2 regions of the Exiguobacterium sp. BMC-KP genome follow, and region 1 is predicted to be linked to the other one. Evidence: a T-box and tRNA genes for the amino acid it is inferred to sense, from the RefSeq annotation. Region 1 holds a T-box; the other holds one or more tRNA genes.
What was found. A T-box is a leader RNA that pairs with one kind of tRNA and senses whether it is charged. The one in region 1 lies ahead of ADM98_RS13655 (valine--tRNA ligase), so its partner is inferred to be a tRNA-Val.
Positions count from the first base shown of each region.

Region 2: it has a tRNA-Val gene. The T-box ahead of ADM98_RS13655 (valine--tRNA ligase) is inferred to sense a tRNA for this amino acid. The anticodon was not compared.

Region 1 is NZ_LGIW01000015.1:1,503,948-1,511,461, reverse strand. It holds gene hemC (hydroxymethylbilane synthase) at 1-455, shown strand, start outside; gene ADM98_RS13670 (uroporphyrinogen-III synthase) at 445-1,125, shown strand; gene hemB (porphobilinogen synthase) at 1,122-2,111, shown strand; gene hemL (glutamate-1-semialdehyde 2,1-aminomutase) at 2,108-3,418, shown strand; T-box leader at 3,473-3,702, shown strand; gene ADM98_RS13655 (valine--tRNA ligase) at 3,753-6,389, shown strand; gene ADM98_RS13650 (bifunctional folylpolyglutamate synthase/dihydrofolate synthase) at 6,444-7,514, shown strand, end outside.
Region 2 is NZ_LGIW01000013.1:147,201-154,714, forward strand. It holds gene ADM98_RS03590 (sensor histidine kinase) at 1-908, opposite strand, end outside; gene ADM98_RS03595 (YdhK family protein) at 1,056-1,610, shown strand; tRNA gene ADM98_RS03600 (tRNA-Val) at 1,657-1,729, opposite strand; gene ADM98_RS03605 (nitroreductase family protein) at 1,890-2,516, opposite strand; gene yhfH (protein YhfH) at 2,702-2,848, shown strand; gene ADM98_RS03610 (polysaccharide deacetylase family protein) at 3,041-3,886, shown strand; gene ADM98_RS03615 (YkyA family protein) at 3,902-4,543, shown strand; gene ADM98_RS03620 (EamA family transporter) at 4,644-5,546, shown strand; gene nagE (N-acetylglucosamine-specific PTS transporter subunit IIBC) at 5,570-7,078, opposite strand; gene ADM98_RS03630 (CsbD family protein) at 7,286-7,483, opposite strand.

The DNA.
Region 1 (7,514 bases):
AAAATGGTCCGTTTGACGGGATTCTGCTTGCAGCAGCTGGTCTACAACGGATGGGTTGGTCTGAAGACGTCGTTTCGGAATATCTTTCAACAGAAGACATGATTCCAGCCGTCGGTCAAGGGATCCTCGGTATCGAATGTCGGGAACATGACCAAGAAGTACGTGATCTCTTGCACCTGATCCATGATCAGATGACAGAAAAAGTGGCTTACGCAGAGCGTGCTTTCCTAGCAGCGATCGAAGGTAGCTGCCATGTTCCTGTTGGTGGATTCGCAACGATCAACGAAGACATGTCAACGACACTTGTCGGATTCATTGGATCTGTTGATGGAGAGCAAATCTTACTCGAGCGCGAATCAGGTCTTGATCCGATGCAACTCGGTCAAGATGTGGCCGAACGTTTGCTTGCTTCGGGTGGTCGTGAGATTCTCGCGACACTTCCGGATGACTTATAAGCAGGTTCTGTTTACAGGGAGTCGGCCACCGACGAACGAGCAGGTGGCTCGACTACGCGCATTTGCGATTGAGAGTGTACACTATCCGGTCATTGAAACGCGACCCGTTTCGTTTACGTTGCCTCAGGGAATTGATTGGCTCGTCGTGACGAGTCCGAATGGTGTCCACCGGATTGCTGACGCGTTGTCTGAATTAACACAGACCAAGATCGCGGTCGTCGGTCGAAAGACGGCAGACGTGCTTTTAAAGTACGGACGACAAGCTGATTTCATACCTTCGACTTTTACAGGAGATGCGCTCGTCGAAGAACTTGTGCCACACTTATCTGACGATGATCACATCGTGTTTGCGCGCGGAAATCGGTCGCGTCAAGCGCCAGTCGATCAGTTACGGAAACTGAATCGATTCACGATTGAAGATATCATCACCTATGAAACCGTCACACGTCGACTACCTGAAGCACTTGTCAGAACTGCTACCTATATTGGACTGCAGAGTCCTTCTGCTGTCGAAGCGATTGCGCCGTTAGTCCCACAGACGATATTCATCGTCATCGGGACGATCACGGAGCAAGCAGCAAAAGCAGCCGGACTTCAACCGATCCATGTCGCCCGTGAATTCACGGTTGATGGCATGATTGATCGTATCATTGAGGAGGAATCAGCATGAACACATTAGAATACGCACGTCACCGTCGTTTACGTCATACCGCATCACTCCGGTCACTCGTCCGTGAGAACCAATTGCATAAATCGGATTTGATTTATCCGATCTTCGTCGCTGAAGGCGAAGATATCAAACGCGAAGTCAGCTCGATGCCTGGCGTCTTTAACTTATCACTCGATCATCTGACGGCTGAGATTGAAGAAGTCGTCGCACTTGGAATCGAATCCGTCATCTTATTCGGTGTTCCGCACGACCACTTAAAAGACGAGCAAGGATCAGGCGCGTTTCACGATCATGGGATCGTTCAAGAAGCGACACGTCTCGTTAAAAAGGTTGCACCGCAGCTAACGGTCATTGCCGACACATGCTTATGTGAGTATACGTCAACGGGTCACTGTGGTGTCGTCGCGGACGGTACGGTCGATAATGATGCATCATTACCGCTCCACGTCAAAACAGCGATCTCACAAGCGCGCGCGGGTGCTGACGTCATCGCTCCATCATCGATGATGGACGGATTCGTCGCAGCGATTCGCCAAGGGTTGGACGAGAACGGCTTCAGCCATATTCCGGTCATGAGCTATGGCGTTAAATATGCATCTGCTTATTATGGTCCATTCCGTGACGCGGCGAACTCGGCACCAGGAGAAGGCGACCGAAAAGGTTATCAAATGGATCCAGCAAACCGTCGTGAAGCGTTCCGCGAAGCAACAGCGGACGTTGATCAAGGAGCGGACTTCATGATCGTCAAACCAGCGCTTGCGTTCATGGACATCATTCGTGATGTGCGCGAACGAATCGATTTACCGATTGTCGCCTATAACGTATCAGGTGAGTATGCCATGGTGAAAGCAGCAGCCTTAAACGGTTGGATCGATGAAGAACGAATCGTCCTTGAGACGATGCTTGGCTTTAAACGAGCAGGCGCTGATTTAATCATCACCTATTTTGCAAAAGACATTTGTCGTTACCTGGAGGGGTCGAAATGAGCTTAATTAACCAGAACTCAAAATCAAAAGCAGCATTCGAGCGGGCACTCCCGCTCATGCCGGGTGGCGTTAACAGTCCGGTTCGTGCTTATAAATCAGTTGGGATGACACCGATCTTTGCAGATCACGCAAAAGGTTCGAAGCTCTATGATATCGATGGGAAAGAGTACATCGATTACGTCTTGTCATGGGGGCCGATGATCCTTGGTCACGCCGATCCAATCGTCACGTCGGCAATCCAAGAACAAGCGACACGTGGGTGGAGTTACGGGACACCAACAGAAATCGAATCAGCGATGGCGGAAGTCGTCATTAGCCGTGTACCATCGGTTGAAGTCGTCCGGATGGTCAACTCAGGTACGGAAGCAACGATGGCAGCACTTCGTCTTGCACGTGGATATACAGGTCGGACGAAAATTCTCAAGTTCGAAGGTTGTTACCATGGTCATGGTGACTCGCTCTTAATCAAAGCAGGTTCAGGTGTCGCGACACTCGGACTACCGGATTCACCAGGGGTTCCAGCACAAATCGCTAGCATGACGTTGACAGTTCCGTACAACGATTTAGACGCTGTCCGGATTGCGTTCGAAAAACACGGCGACGATATCGCTGGTGTCATCGTCGAACCGGCTGCTGGGAACATGGGCTTCGTCCCACCAGAACCAGGATTCCTCGAAGGCTTACGGGAAATCACATCAGAAAACGGTACATTGCTGATCTTTGACGAAGTCATGACTGGTTTCCGTGTCGGCTTCCACTGTGCCCAAGGATACTTCGGTGTCACACCAGATATCACATGTCTCGGAAAAGTCATCGGTGGCGGAATGCCGGTCGGTGCTTACGGCGGACGTCGTGACATCATGGAGCAGATCGCACCACAAGGTCCAATCTATCAAGCGGGTACGTTATCCGGAAATCCACTTGCGATGGCAGCTGGTCTAGCGACATTGACACAGCTGAAACCAGAGCACTACGAAGAGTTCGACCGGAAAGCAGGTCGTCTGTCAGAAGGCTATCTGAATGCTGCAACGAAATATAACATTCCGTTGACGACGAATCGGGCGGGCGCGATGTTTGGTGTCTTCTTCACAGATGAGCGCGTCACGAACTTCGAAAAAGCGAAATCATCGAACCTTGAGATGTTCCGTTCGTATTATCAAAAAATGGCGGCACGTGGAGTCTTCTTGCCACCGTCACAATTCGAAGGTCTGTTCCTGTCGATTGCCCACACGGATGAAGACATCGAGCGGACGATCGAAGCTGTCGAATTGACGTTCAAGGAACTCCAAATCGAATTCGGTCGTTAAGCAGTTCTTGACGATTACTTGAAGTCTCGGCTAAAATAAGTAAAGAAGAAAATGGCAACAGCGATGACGGGAAGAGTAGTCCTGTATTCGTACCGGTATAGAGAACACATCCTTGGCTGAAAGATGTGACGGACGAACAGGAGGAAGGTCACCCCACGAGCTGGTATCGTGAGTCTTACGAGCGATATCCGTCCTCCACACGTTACGTGGCTCGAGGGCATTCGATTTTGGATGAACTAAGGTGGTACCGCGGAAAAAAGCAACGGCTTTCTTTCGTCCTTAGCATAGGACGAGAGAAGCCGTTTTTATTATGGACAAAAAGGGAGCGATCAGGATGCAGGAATTATCAATGCCAACGAAGTATGATCCGCAGGCAACGGAAGAAAAATGGTACGACTTTTGGGTGAAAGGTGACTATTTCAAAGCTGATCAGGATCCAGAGAAAGAGCCATACACGATCGTCATTCCACCACCGAACGTCACAGGGAAATTACATCTCGGTCATGCTTGGGATACGACGTTACAAGACATGTTGACACGGATGAAACGGATGCAAGGGTTCGACGTCCTTTACTTACCAGGAATGGACCATGCTGGTATCGCGACTCAAGCAAAAGTCGAACAAAAATTACGGGCAGAAGGGCAATCACGTCTTGAAATGGGTCGTGAGAAATTCCTCGAGCAATCGTGGGCATGGAAAGAAGAGTACGCCTCAACAATCCGTGCACAATGGGCAAAACTTGGTCTTGGACTCGATTACTCGCGGGAACGCTTCACGCTTGATGAAGGATTGTCAGAAGCGGTTCAAGAAGTCTTCGTTAAACTTTACGAAAAAGGCTTAATCTACCGCGGCGAATATATCGTCAACTGGGACCCAGCAACGAAAACAGCAATCTCAGATATCGAAGTTATCTATAAAGACATCGAAGGTGCCTTCTATCACTTCAGCTATCCACTAACGGACGGTTCAGGTCACGTGGAACTGGCGACGACACGTCCAGAGACGATGCTTGGTGATACAGCAATTGCCGTTAACCCGAAAGATGAGCGTTATGCTCACCTTGTCGGAAAAACGATCACGTTACCAATCGTTGGTCGCGAGATTCCGATTGTTGCTGATGATTATGTCGACATGGAGTTCGGTACAGGCGTCGTGAAAATTACACCAGCCCACGATCCGAACGACTTCGAAGTCGGTAACCGTCACGAGTTACCACGTGTCCTCGTCATGAATGAAGACGGAACGATGAACGAGAACGCAGGTAAATACGAAGGCATGGATCGCTTCGAATGCCGTAAACAAATCGTTGAAGATTTAAAAGCAGCAGGCGTTTTGATTAAAATCGAGCCACACTTACACTCTGTCGGTCACTCGGAACGTTCCGATGCAATCGTTGAGCCCTATCTCTCACTCCAATGGTTCGTTAAAATGGAACCACTGGCACAAAAAGCACTTGAGGAGCAACAAGGACCGGACAAAGTCAATTTCGTTCCACAACGCTTTGAAAACACGTATGTACGCTGGATGGAAAACATCCGTGACTGGTGTGTCAGCCGCCAACTATGGTGGGGACATCGGATTCCGGCTTGGTACCATAAAGAAACGGGCGAAGTCTACGTTGGTAAAGAAGCGCCAACTGACATCGAGAACTGGGAGCAAGACAACGATGTCCTCGATACGTGGTTCTCTTCAGCGCTCTGGCCGTTCTCGACGATGGGTTGGCCGAACACAGACGCAGCGGATTATCAAAAATACTTCCCGACATCGACACTCGTTACGGGTTATGACATCATCGCTTTCTGGGTATCACGGATGATCTTCCAATCGTATGAATTCACGGGACAACGTCCATTCCAAGACGCCTTGATCCACGGATTGATTCGTGATTCGGAAGGACGCAAGATGTCGAAATCACTCGGTAACGGGATTGATCCGATGGATGTCATCGAGAAGTACGGTGCTGATTCACTGCGTTGGTTCTTAACGACAGGATCGACACCAGGAAACGACCTTCGCTTCTACTGGGAAAAAATCGAAGCAACATGGAACTTCTCGAACAAATTGTGGAACGCTAGCCGTTTTGCTTTGATGAACATGGATGGTCTAACGTTTGATCAGATTGATTTAACAGGTGAGAAATCACTAGCAGACAAGTGGATCCTGACACGCTTACAGACAACGATCGATGACGTGACACGTCTGTCGGATAAATACGAGTTTGGTGAAGCAGGACGTATTCTTTACCACTTCATTTGGGAAGATTTCTGTAACTGGTACATCGAAATGGCGAAGTTACCACTCAACGGGGAAGACGAAGCAGCGAAGCAGACGACACGTTCGGTTCTCGCCTATACGCTCGACCGGATCATGCGCTTGATGCATCCATTTATGCCGTTTATCACGGAAGAAATCTGGCAGCACTTACCGCATGAAGGTGAAACGATCACACGTGCCGCATGGCCAACACGTGATGCGTCACTCGACTTCCCGGAAGCTGTTCCAGCCTTCGAGGCGGTTCAAAACGTTATCCGTTCAGTTCGTAACATCCGCGCTGAAGTCAACGCACCGATGTCGAAACAGATTCAATTATTCATCTCGACGAACGATGCACGCGTTCAAGACGACTTGTCGTCAAACAGCTCGTACTTGCAAAAGTTCACGAATGCGTCTGAACTCCGGATCGAAGAACAGATGCCAGCACCAGAAAAAGCGATGAGTGCAATCGTGACGGGAGCAGAATTATTCATCCCGCTCGCAGACTTGATCAACATCGAGGAAGAAATTGCCCGTTTGAACAAGGAACTCGTCAAATATACGAAAGAAGTCGAACGGGTCGAGAAAAAACTCAACAACCCTGGCTTCGTCGGTAAAGCACCAGCACATGTCATTGATGAAGAAAAAGCGAAGGCACTTGACTACACGGAAAAACGTCAAGCTGTCGAAGCACGCATCAACGAACTCTCACATTAATAACAGCAGTGGCTCAAGTCTCCTTGAGCCACTTTTTTTAAAGGAGCGAACAGCATGAGGACGCGAGAAGATGTATTGGATTGGTTATCGAGTTTACTAGCATTCGGTGTCAAACCGGGTCTTGAACGGATGCAGGCGATGCTACTGGAATTACAGATTGACCCGGACGCGATTCCAACGATTCATGTCGCCGGCACGAACGGGAAAGGATCGACGGTTGCGTTCTTACGTGAGATGGGGATTGCGGAAGGATTGCGGATTGGGACATTTACGTCGCCGTACATCATTCAGTTTGAGGAACGGATTATGTTAAACGGAGTGCCGATTGCGGAAGACGATCTCGTTGCGGCTGCAATCGCCGTTCAGTCTGCTATTCAGCATATCGATCCGGCACTCGGTACGGTAACTGAGTTCGAAGCATTGACGGGACTTGCCTTCTATTACTTTGATCAGATTCGACCCGACTTTGTCATTTATGAAGTCGGACTCGGTGGTCTGTATGACTCAACGAATGTCTTCACAAAGCCGGTCGCCGCGATCATCACGTCAATTGGACACGACCATCAAGCAATTCTCGGAGATACGCTCCAAGAGATCGCGTTACAAAAGTTCGGCATTATCAAACAAGGGACACCAGTCATCGCCGGGAAACTGCAAGAAGAACTGACGGTACCGTTAATGGCGTATTGCGGCGACCGAAATGCGACATTGAAATGGAGTCAGGAAGCCATCATTCGCTACCGATTAAAAGAGACGGGGACCTGGGCGACATATGATGGGATTCCTGAGACACGTCTTGGTCTAGAAGGCCATCACCAAGTTCATAATGCGGCGAATGCCGTCATCTGTGCGCGACGACTCGGGTGGTCGAAAGCGGCGATCCGAAAAGGACTGCGGGAAGCAAAACATCCGGGGCGATTTGAAATCATCTCGCGTAAGCCACGAATCATTCTCGATGGTGCGCATAATCCGGAAGGGATCACGGCACTTGTTGAACGGTTAAAAGAGGAATCGAAGCCGGTGACATTGCTCTGTTCGATTTTGCGTGACAAAGACCGAGAGGCAATGCTTGCGCAGTTACGTAGCATTACATCAGATATCTATGAGACGACATTTGATTTTCCT
Region 2 (7,514 bases), on a different contig from region 1:
GGCTTTCGTTCCATCGTAAAAGCATTGGCATCAATCCGCGCTAGCCAAAATAATTGTTCGATCCACTCATTCATTTGCTGACTTTCTTCTCGAATGATTGTGATGTAGCGTTGTTGTTCATCCGGCGTCAACGTTTGACGTTCGAGAATGTCCGCGTAGCCCTTAATATATGTTAAAGGAGTTCGTAATTCGTGGGATACGCTTGTTAAAAATTCGGAGCGTTCCCGATTCAAAAAATCGAGATCCTGTTTTAATTGTTGAATGGAACGCGCCAATTGTCCCAGTTCATCTTGCCGATCAATCGGCAACTCTCCTCCTTCTCCATCCAAGAGACGCGCCGTCGCGTCTTCCATCTGAATCAACGGACGTGAAATAAGACGGGTCGTCCAAATACTTGCTGCACCTGCTAATAAAAGTGCCAGTAGACCGACTTGGAAAAATTGCTGTTTCAAAGGATCAAGAACGTGATCCACTATTTTTTTAGAAGCGAACATAAACACATGACCACGATGTTCTCCCTCAATGGTAATCGGACTGTCCGTCATTAAAAAATTTCGCATCGTTACGACTTTACCTTGTTGACGATAATCAAAATCTGTATGTTCTAATACACTTTTCATTTCACGCGTTAAAAGACGTGACGCTTCAAGTTGTTTCCCACTCGCATCTGTGATGACTACCGTAAACGACGAGTTTGCTTCCATCATGTTGACATGTTGCATCGTTGCTTGATTATACGAATCGACAAGTACATCACGATGTGTATTTCCGCGGTTCAGCAACCCATCGACTACTTCTTGTGTCCGCGTTTGAGATAACTGATAATACAATGTTCCGAACAGCACACTGCCGCAAATTAAAAATGCCGCAAGAACGATTCCTCCGACCGAGTATGAAATACGACGCATGATGTTTCCTCCTTTTCCTCTCTCATTTAGTATAGCGAAGAAAAGCGTCATGAACGCAGGCGGGCAAAACTGTCACCTCGTCTGCACACGATTTGCACAAATGCTGGGTATAGTAAAAAAGACTTGAGATTTCAGGAGGAATGAAGGATGAAAAAATCATGGACGTTAACAGCTCTCGCTCTTAGTTCCACGCTTTGGCTCGGTGCTTGTGGATCCGATTCAAGTAATGATGGAAGTACGGGTAATTCACATGACATGTCTCACGGAGATATGATGCATTCAAGTGACGGAAAACTACCATCCGGTTTAAAAGAAGCAAGTACTCCGACTTATCCGAAAGGAAGTGACGTCACGTTGACGACGGATCATATGGACGGTATGAACGGAGCAAAAGCAACCATTGCTGGAGCTTACGATACTGTTGTGTATGCAATCAGTTACAAACCAACCGATGGTGGGAAAACAGTGAAAAATCACAAATGGGTCATTCAAGAAGAACTTGATCCAGTACCAACTAAGCCATTACAAGTTGGTGATGAAACAACCGTCAAATCAGATCATATGAAAGGCATGGATGGTGCGAAAGCAACGATTGATGAAGTAAAAGAGACGACAGTCTACATGGTAGACTATACACCGACTGATGGTGGTGATCCGGTCAAGAATCATAAATGGGTCACAGAAGATGAGTTGAAGAAGTAATAAAAAAAGCCCGCTTTTCCATTAAAGGAAAAGCGGGCTTTCGGTATGATTCTGACTGGGCTCGAACCAGCGACCTCTACCCTGTCAAGGTAGCGCTCTCCCAGCTGAGCTACAGAATCATGTTTGCAGTACGTTATGTACTTGCTAGGACATGTATTAATATATCAAGAAACTAAAAGGCTGACAAGTGTTTTTCGAAAAAAAAAAAAAAAGAAAAAAAGAAAAAAAGAAAAAAAGAAAATGGAGGAATCAAACCCCGCTTCCTCCATTTTGAATGACTTATAGGAATGTTGAGACTTGATCGATTGGTAAGCGTAACGCTGGACGTTTTTTCGCATCTTCGACCGCTTTACCTACAGCAATCAACATGACTGGTACGTACCGTGATTCTGTGATAAACGTTTCCGCAAAACGCTGATGATCGAATCCACCCATTGCGAGTGTTGATAATCCACGCGCTTCTGCAGCAAGCATCAACTGCATCGCAGCAAGGCTCGCATTCGACATCGCTGCATCGCGCCCGTATGCTTCGCTTTGGTAAGCACCCTCTACTTGCGCCTTGATTGAATCGAATAAATCCTCTGTCATACCGCCTGCTTCTACTGCTGGACCATAGACTGGATTATAGTTTCGATTCGCTTGAACGTCTCCCAAAATCGCGATGACTACTGAAGCTGAAGTAATAGCTGGCTGATTATAAGCAATCGGCGCAAGTTGTTGTTTTGCTTCTTCTGAATGGAAAACGGTAAAGTGCCAGTGTTGTAGATTCCAAGCACTCGGCGCTGCTGTCGTCCATTCTAATAGTTCTTCTACTTCCTGTTTTGAAAGTTTGAACGTTTCGTCGTAATGACGAACAGAACGTCGTTCAGTTAAGACACGCATTGTATCAAGTGTTGCTTGTGTCATGTATGAATCCCCCTTATCATTATCAGATTACTTAGGTATCGTAGCATGTCTCTTTTTTATTGTCCTGTATCAATACTCGACATTTATAAACTGTTATAAAACAATGATTGACATTAACAAACTGTACTAATACAATAAAAATAAGAAAATTGTCATTGCGTTTTATTTTGAAGGAGGAAAAACACATGGAACAGCCCCTTTATCAAGAAGCATCTGCTGAGTTTTATCGTGAACTTCCCGTAAAGACGTGTGCCCATTGCGGAAAAGAAATGGATGAGCAATGTGAATCCTATCAAACGGAATGCAGTGAATGCGCTGTAACAGAACACTAAAAATACTCGAGACAATCACTTATCAAAGTGGTTGTTTTTTTATTTTAGACAGACTATTTCTAATTAAATTGATATTTTTTAGAAAAATCGATTTTCGTCATCTTTTTGTCATCTGTTTGTTACAAACGAAACAGTCAAAATGTTACATTATCTGTATATGATATTTTTTGACAAAAGGAGCGACAGACAACGATGGATCCATTTACCTCAAGCCACGCTAGCGAACTCGGTCCACGACCGCGTACAAAAAAAAGAAAGTTTCTTCCACGGTTTTTCTTACTTCTCACACTCATCTTTCTTGGAGTTGGAGGATATGTTGCGTACCGATACGTTTTTGCACTTGATCAAAAATCGACCACTGCGGGTCAATCCATCACCGAAGTTCCTGTCGTCAGTATGGAAAAAGCACGTGTGGAAAAATGGAATGGTGTGACGAAAAAAGTCGCCTATTTGACGTTTGAGGATGGTCCATCTGCTTTAACGCCGGATTTACTTCGAACATTAGATCAACTTCATACCCGCGCCACTTTCTTTTATCTCGGAACACAGGTAGATGCTTTCCCGAAAGAAGTCAAAGCTGCTGCTAAAGCTGGTCACTACATCGGATTACATGGTGAAACACATGATTACGATACATTGTACGAAAAAGGTAAGTATGTCTCAGAGATGCAAAGTGTTCAGAACAAGATTCATGCATTGACACAATTAACACCTCATTTGACACGACCACCCTACGGTTCAACACCTGGCATTACGAAAAAGATGGCATCTGACATTCATGTATCAGACTTCCGTGTGTGGGACTGGTCAATCGATTCAATGGATTGGTATTACAAAGATAGTGCAAAAGAAGTAGCGAATACGGTCATTCGACGAGCAGAGCGCCCGTTCGAAATCATTCTCTTGCATGAACAACCACAAGCTATCAAAGCACTTCCGGCCATCGTTGCAGGACTTCAGAAAAAAGGATATCAGTTTGCAATTTATGATGAAGATTTCCACATTCCGTACAACTTCGCGCAATACTCGAATTTATAAGGAGTTACTATTCAGATGAAAAAATCACTCTTAGCGTTGCTGTTTCTATCAAGCTTCGGACTTGTTGCCTGCTCTAACGATTCACGAGCTTCTCTTCATGAAAAGCTAGAACAACAAGTGAAAGATGAGGAAAAAGCATTTACGCTAGCCGATCAACGTGCTCGTAAGGACGAAATTTCAGTTAATACGTACCAAGCCGTTCTTGATGCAGGGGCTGAAGAAATCAAACGCTCCCAAAATGAACGGGAGGAACTAGACGCCTTAAATGATGAACGTCTTGCCTTATTGAACCAAGAAGAAACGATACGTAAAGAAATATACACCGAACTCGACCTTGAAGAACTTAAGGATGTTGTCAGTAAGCTTGATGGAAAAGCAAAAACAGAAGGAACTGCGTTAATAGCAATCATTAAGGCGCGTCAGCAGACATTTCAAACGTTCTCGAAAACGTATCGTCAAGCGATGGACGCCGAAAAGAAAGTGCTTTCACACTTGACGAAAAAACCGGATTTCGTTAAGATTGATGAGTCAACGGCGGATTTAAATCGTTTAACACGGAAAGCTACCGCGTCTTTAAAGAAGTGGAACACGCTGACTGTTCAGTACAACCAAACGAAAACCCGACTGTATCGTTTGCTCGACACATCAACTCAATAAATCACACAGGTTGCAACCAAACCCTGTCCAAAAAACCTGGACAAGGCCCTGTTGCAACCTTTTTTGTGTGGTTTTTATTAAAAATGGAGGGAATTTATTCATGCATCGTTCAAAAGCAACCTTATTCGTTCTGATTGGCGCTATCAGTTATGGTGTCCTCTCAACGATCGTCAAACTCGCTTATGCCGCTGGATTTAACTCAGCAGCCGTTTCAGGTAGTCAATTTTTCTTCGGCTGGCTCATGATTTTCGGACTTGCCTTATTCACGAAAAACCTTCGTCTTGATATCAAGACAGCTGGTCTGCTCATGCTAATCGGTATCTCAAGTGGTACAACCGGTTATCTGTACTATCAAAGTCTTCAGACCGTATCCGCATCCGTTGCGATCATTCTCTTATTCCAATTCACTTGGATTGGTGTCATCATCGACGCTCTCGCATTCAAACGTTTACCATCTCGCGCACACTTCCTGTCCGCGATTCTACTGATTGGCGGAGCAATTCTTGCGAGTGCTGCTTACTCGAGCCCCCTCGACCTACGCGGAACGTTGTTTGGTCTTGGAGCGGCTGTTAGTTTCTCGATTTTCCTACTCGCTAGTGGACGCATTGCCAACCATCTCCCCGTCATAAAGAAGAGTTTTTATATGATGACAGGTGGTCTTGCTTTCGTCATGATCATGTACCCACCGACGACGTTCTTATCTTCTACGAATTTCGAAAACGGTCTTCTTCTATATGCGATCCCGCTCGGTCTATTCGCCTTGATTTTGCCACCACTCTTATTTGCCGCTGGTGCGCCTCATCTGTCTCCAGCAAGCGTCTCTTTGCTCGGAGCAGCAGAATTGCCAACAGCTGTCATCTGTTCCGTGTTAATTTTAGGTGAACATCTGATGAGCTCTCAATGGATTGGGATCGTCATCATCTTGATTGGAATCTTTTATCCGATCTATCGCTCGAGCAAAACAGCACCTGTTGTGAACGTACAGCAAAACGACCTTTCCTGAGCTCAGGAGAGGTCGTTTTTTCTTTACTTCTGTCGTTTCATCGCATCCGCAACGAATTCGACATCCGTACCAATAATGATTTGAACACTTGTTGCCCCCATCTTCATGACACCTTTCGCTCCAGCCGCTTTAATCGCTGCTTCGTCAATGATGCTTGGATCTTTGACTTGTAAACGTAAGCGTGTCGCACAATTGTCAATCGATGTGACATTTTCTGTTCCTTGTAATCCAGCAAAAATCTGAGCAGCTTGTTGCTCATATTTATCGTCTGAATCCGTCAGAACGACTCCCGTGTCTGTGACGAGCGATTCATCTTCACGACCTGGTGTCTTCAAATCGAATTTCGTGATCATGAAGTAGAACAGGAAGTAATAGACGACCGCGAACGCGAGACCAACCGGAATGATAAGCAATGGTTTTTTTGCAATACCGAAATTCAAGGCATAATCGATAAAACCAGCTGAGAAGGAGAAGCCGTGTAAAATACCGAGCAAGTTAACGATTGCCATCGATAGACCTGTCAATACAGCATGGATGACATATAAAACAGGTGACAAGAACATGAACGAGAACTCGATTGGTTCCGTGATTCCTGTCAGGAAGGACGTGAGTCCAAGACCAATCATCGCTCCGGCAACCGCTTTTCGATTTTCTTTACGCGCAGCCATGACGATCGCGAAGGCTGCAGCAGGTAACGCAAACATCATGATTGGGAAGAAACCAGCTTGATAAATTCCTGCCGTCGGATCTCCAGCGAAGAAGCGCGCAATGTCTCCGTTCGCAACTGTACCATCTGCTTTTTCATATGAACCGAAGACAAACCAGAAAATATTATTCAAGACGTGGTGTAATCCAACAGGAATCAAGAGACGGTTAAAGAATCCAAACAAAGCAGCGCCTCCTGCACCAAGACCAACCATCCATTCACCAGCACCATTGATGCCTTGCTCGATGAACGGCCAAACATAACCAAAGATGAAAGCAAGCACGAGCATGACTGCTGATGTAATGATCGGAACGAAACGACGACCACCGAAGAAGGCTAACCAATCCGGTAACTTAATGTTATAGAACCGATTATATAGAAGCCCTGCGACGATACCTGCAATGATTCCGCCGAATACCGCCATATTAACGGTCGAACCGAGTGTCGCCTGATTCGCAATCGAACCAAGTGTCGCTCCGTCGACCTTGGTCGAGGAATCATTGACAATCGCAGCGATTGCATCATACTTCGCCTGAATCTGTGCACTCGAATAATCCTTGTTCATCGAGTCGACACCATTCTTTAAGACAAGATACCCAATGGCTCCCGCAAGACCCGCTGCCCCACTTGCATCAATCGATAGACCGATTGCGACACCGATGGCAAATATTAATGGAAGGTTATCAAAAATAGCCCCTCCTGCTGCTACCATCAACGGAATATCCAGCATATCCGCTGAACCTAATCGGAGCACGATTCCCGCAGCCGGCAATACTGCGATTGGTAGCATCAAGGCTTTACCAATTCGTTGTAGAAACTGCAACATACCTTTCACCCTTTCCTGAATAAACGATAATGACAGAACAATGTAAACGCTTTTACGTTTTTTATTATTCCACATAAACAACTAAATGACTAGACCTTTATACAAATTATTTTTATCTTTTTAGTTGATACAAAATTTCATTATAGCAGACACTAAAAACCGGACTAGAATAATTATCTAGTCCGGTCTTATTTATTTAGAACAATCTTAACGACGGTTTGTATCTTCAAAATTCTGTTGGACGTTTCCGACTGTTTTCTTCGCGTCACCTTTTAGTTGATCTTTTTTACCTTCGCGCTCTGTCGATTTATCACCTGTCGCTTTACCGAGTGCTTCTTTTGCTTTACCGGCTACTTTATCGACGATACCATCCACTTTTTTATTGAGACCACTGTTGTTTGACATACTCATTACCCCCATTTAAAAGTTTTTTTTG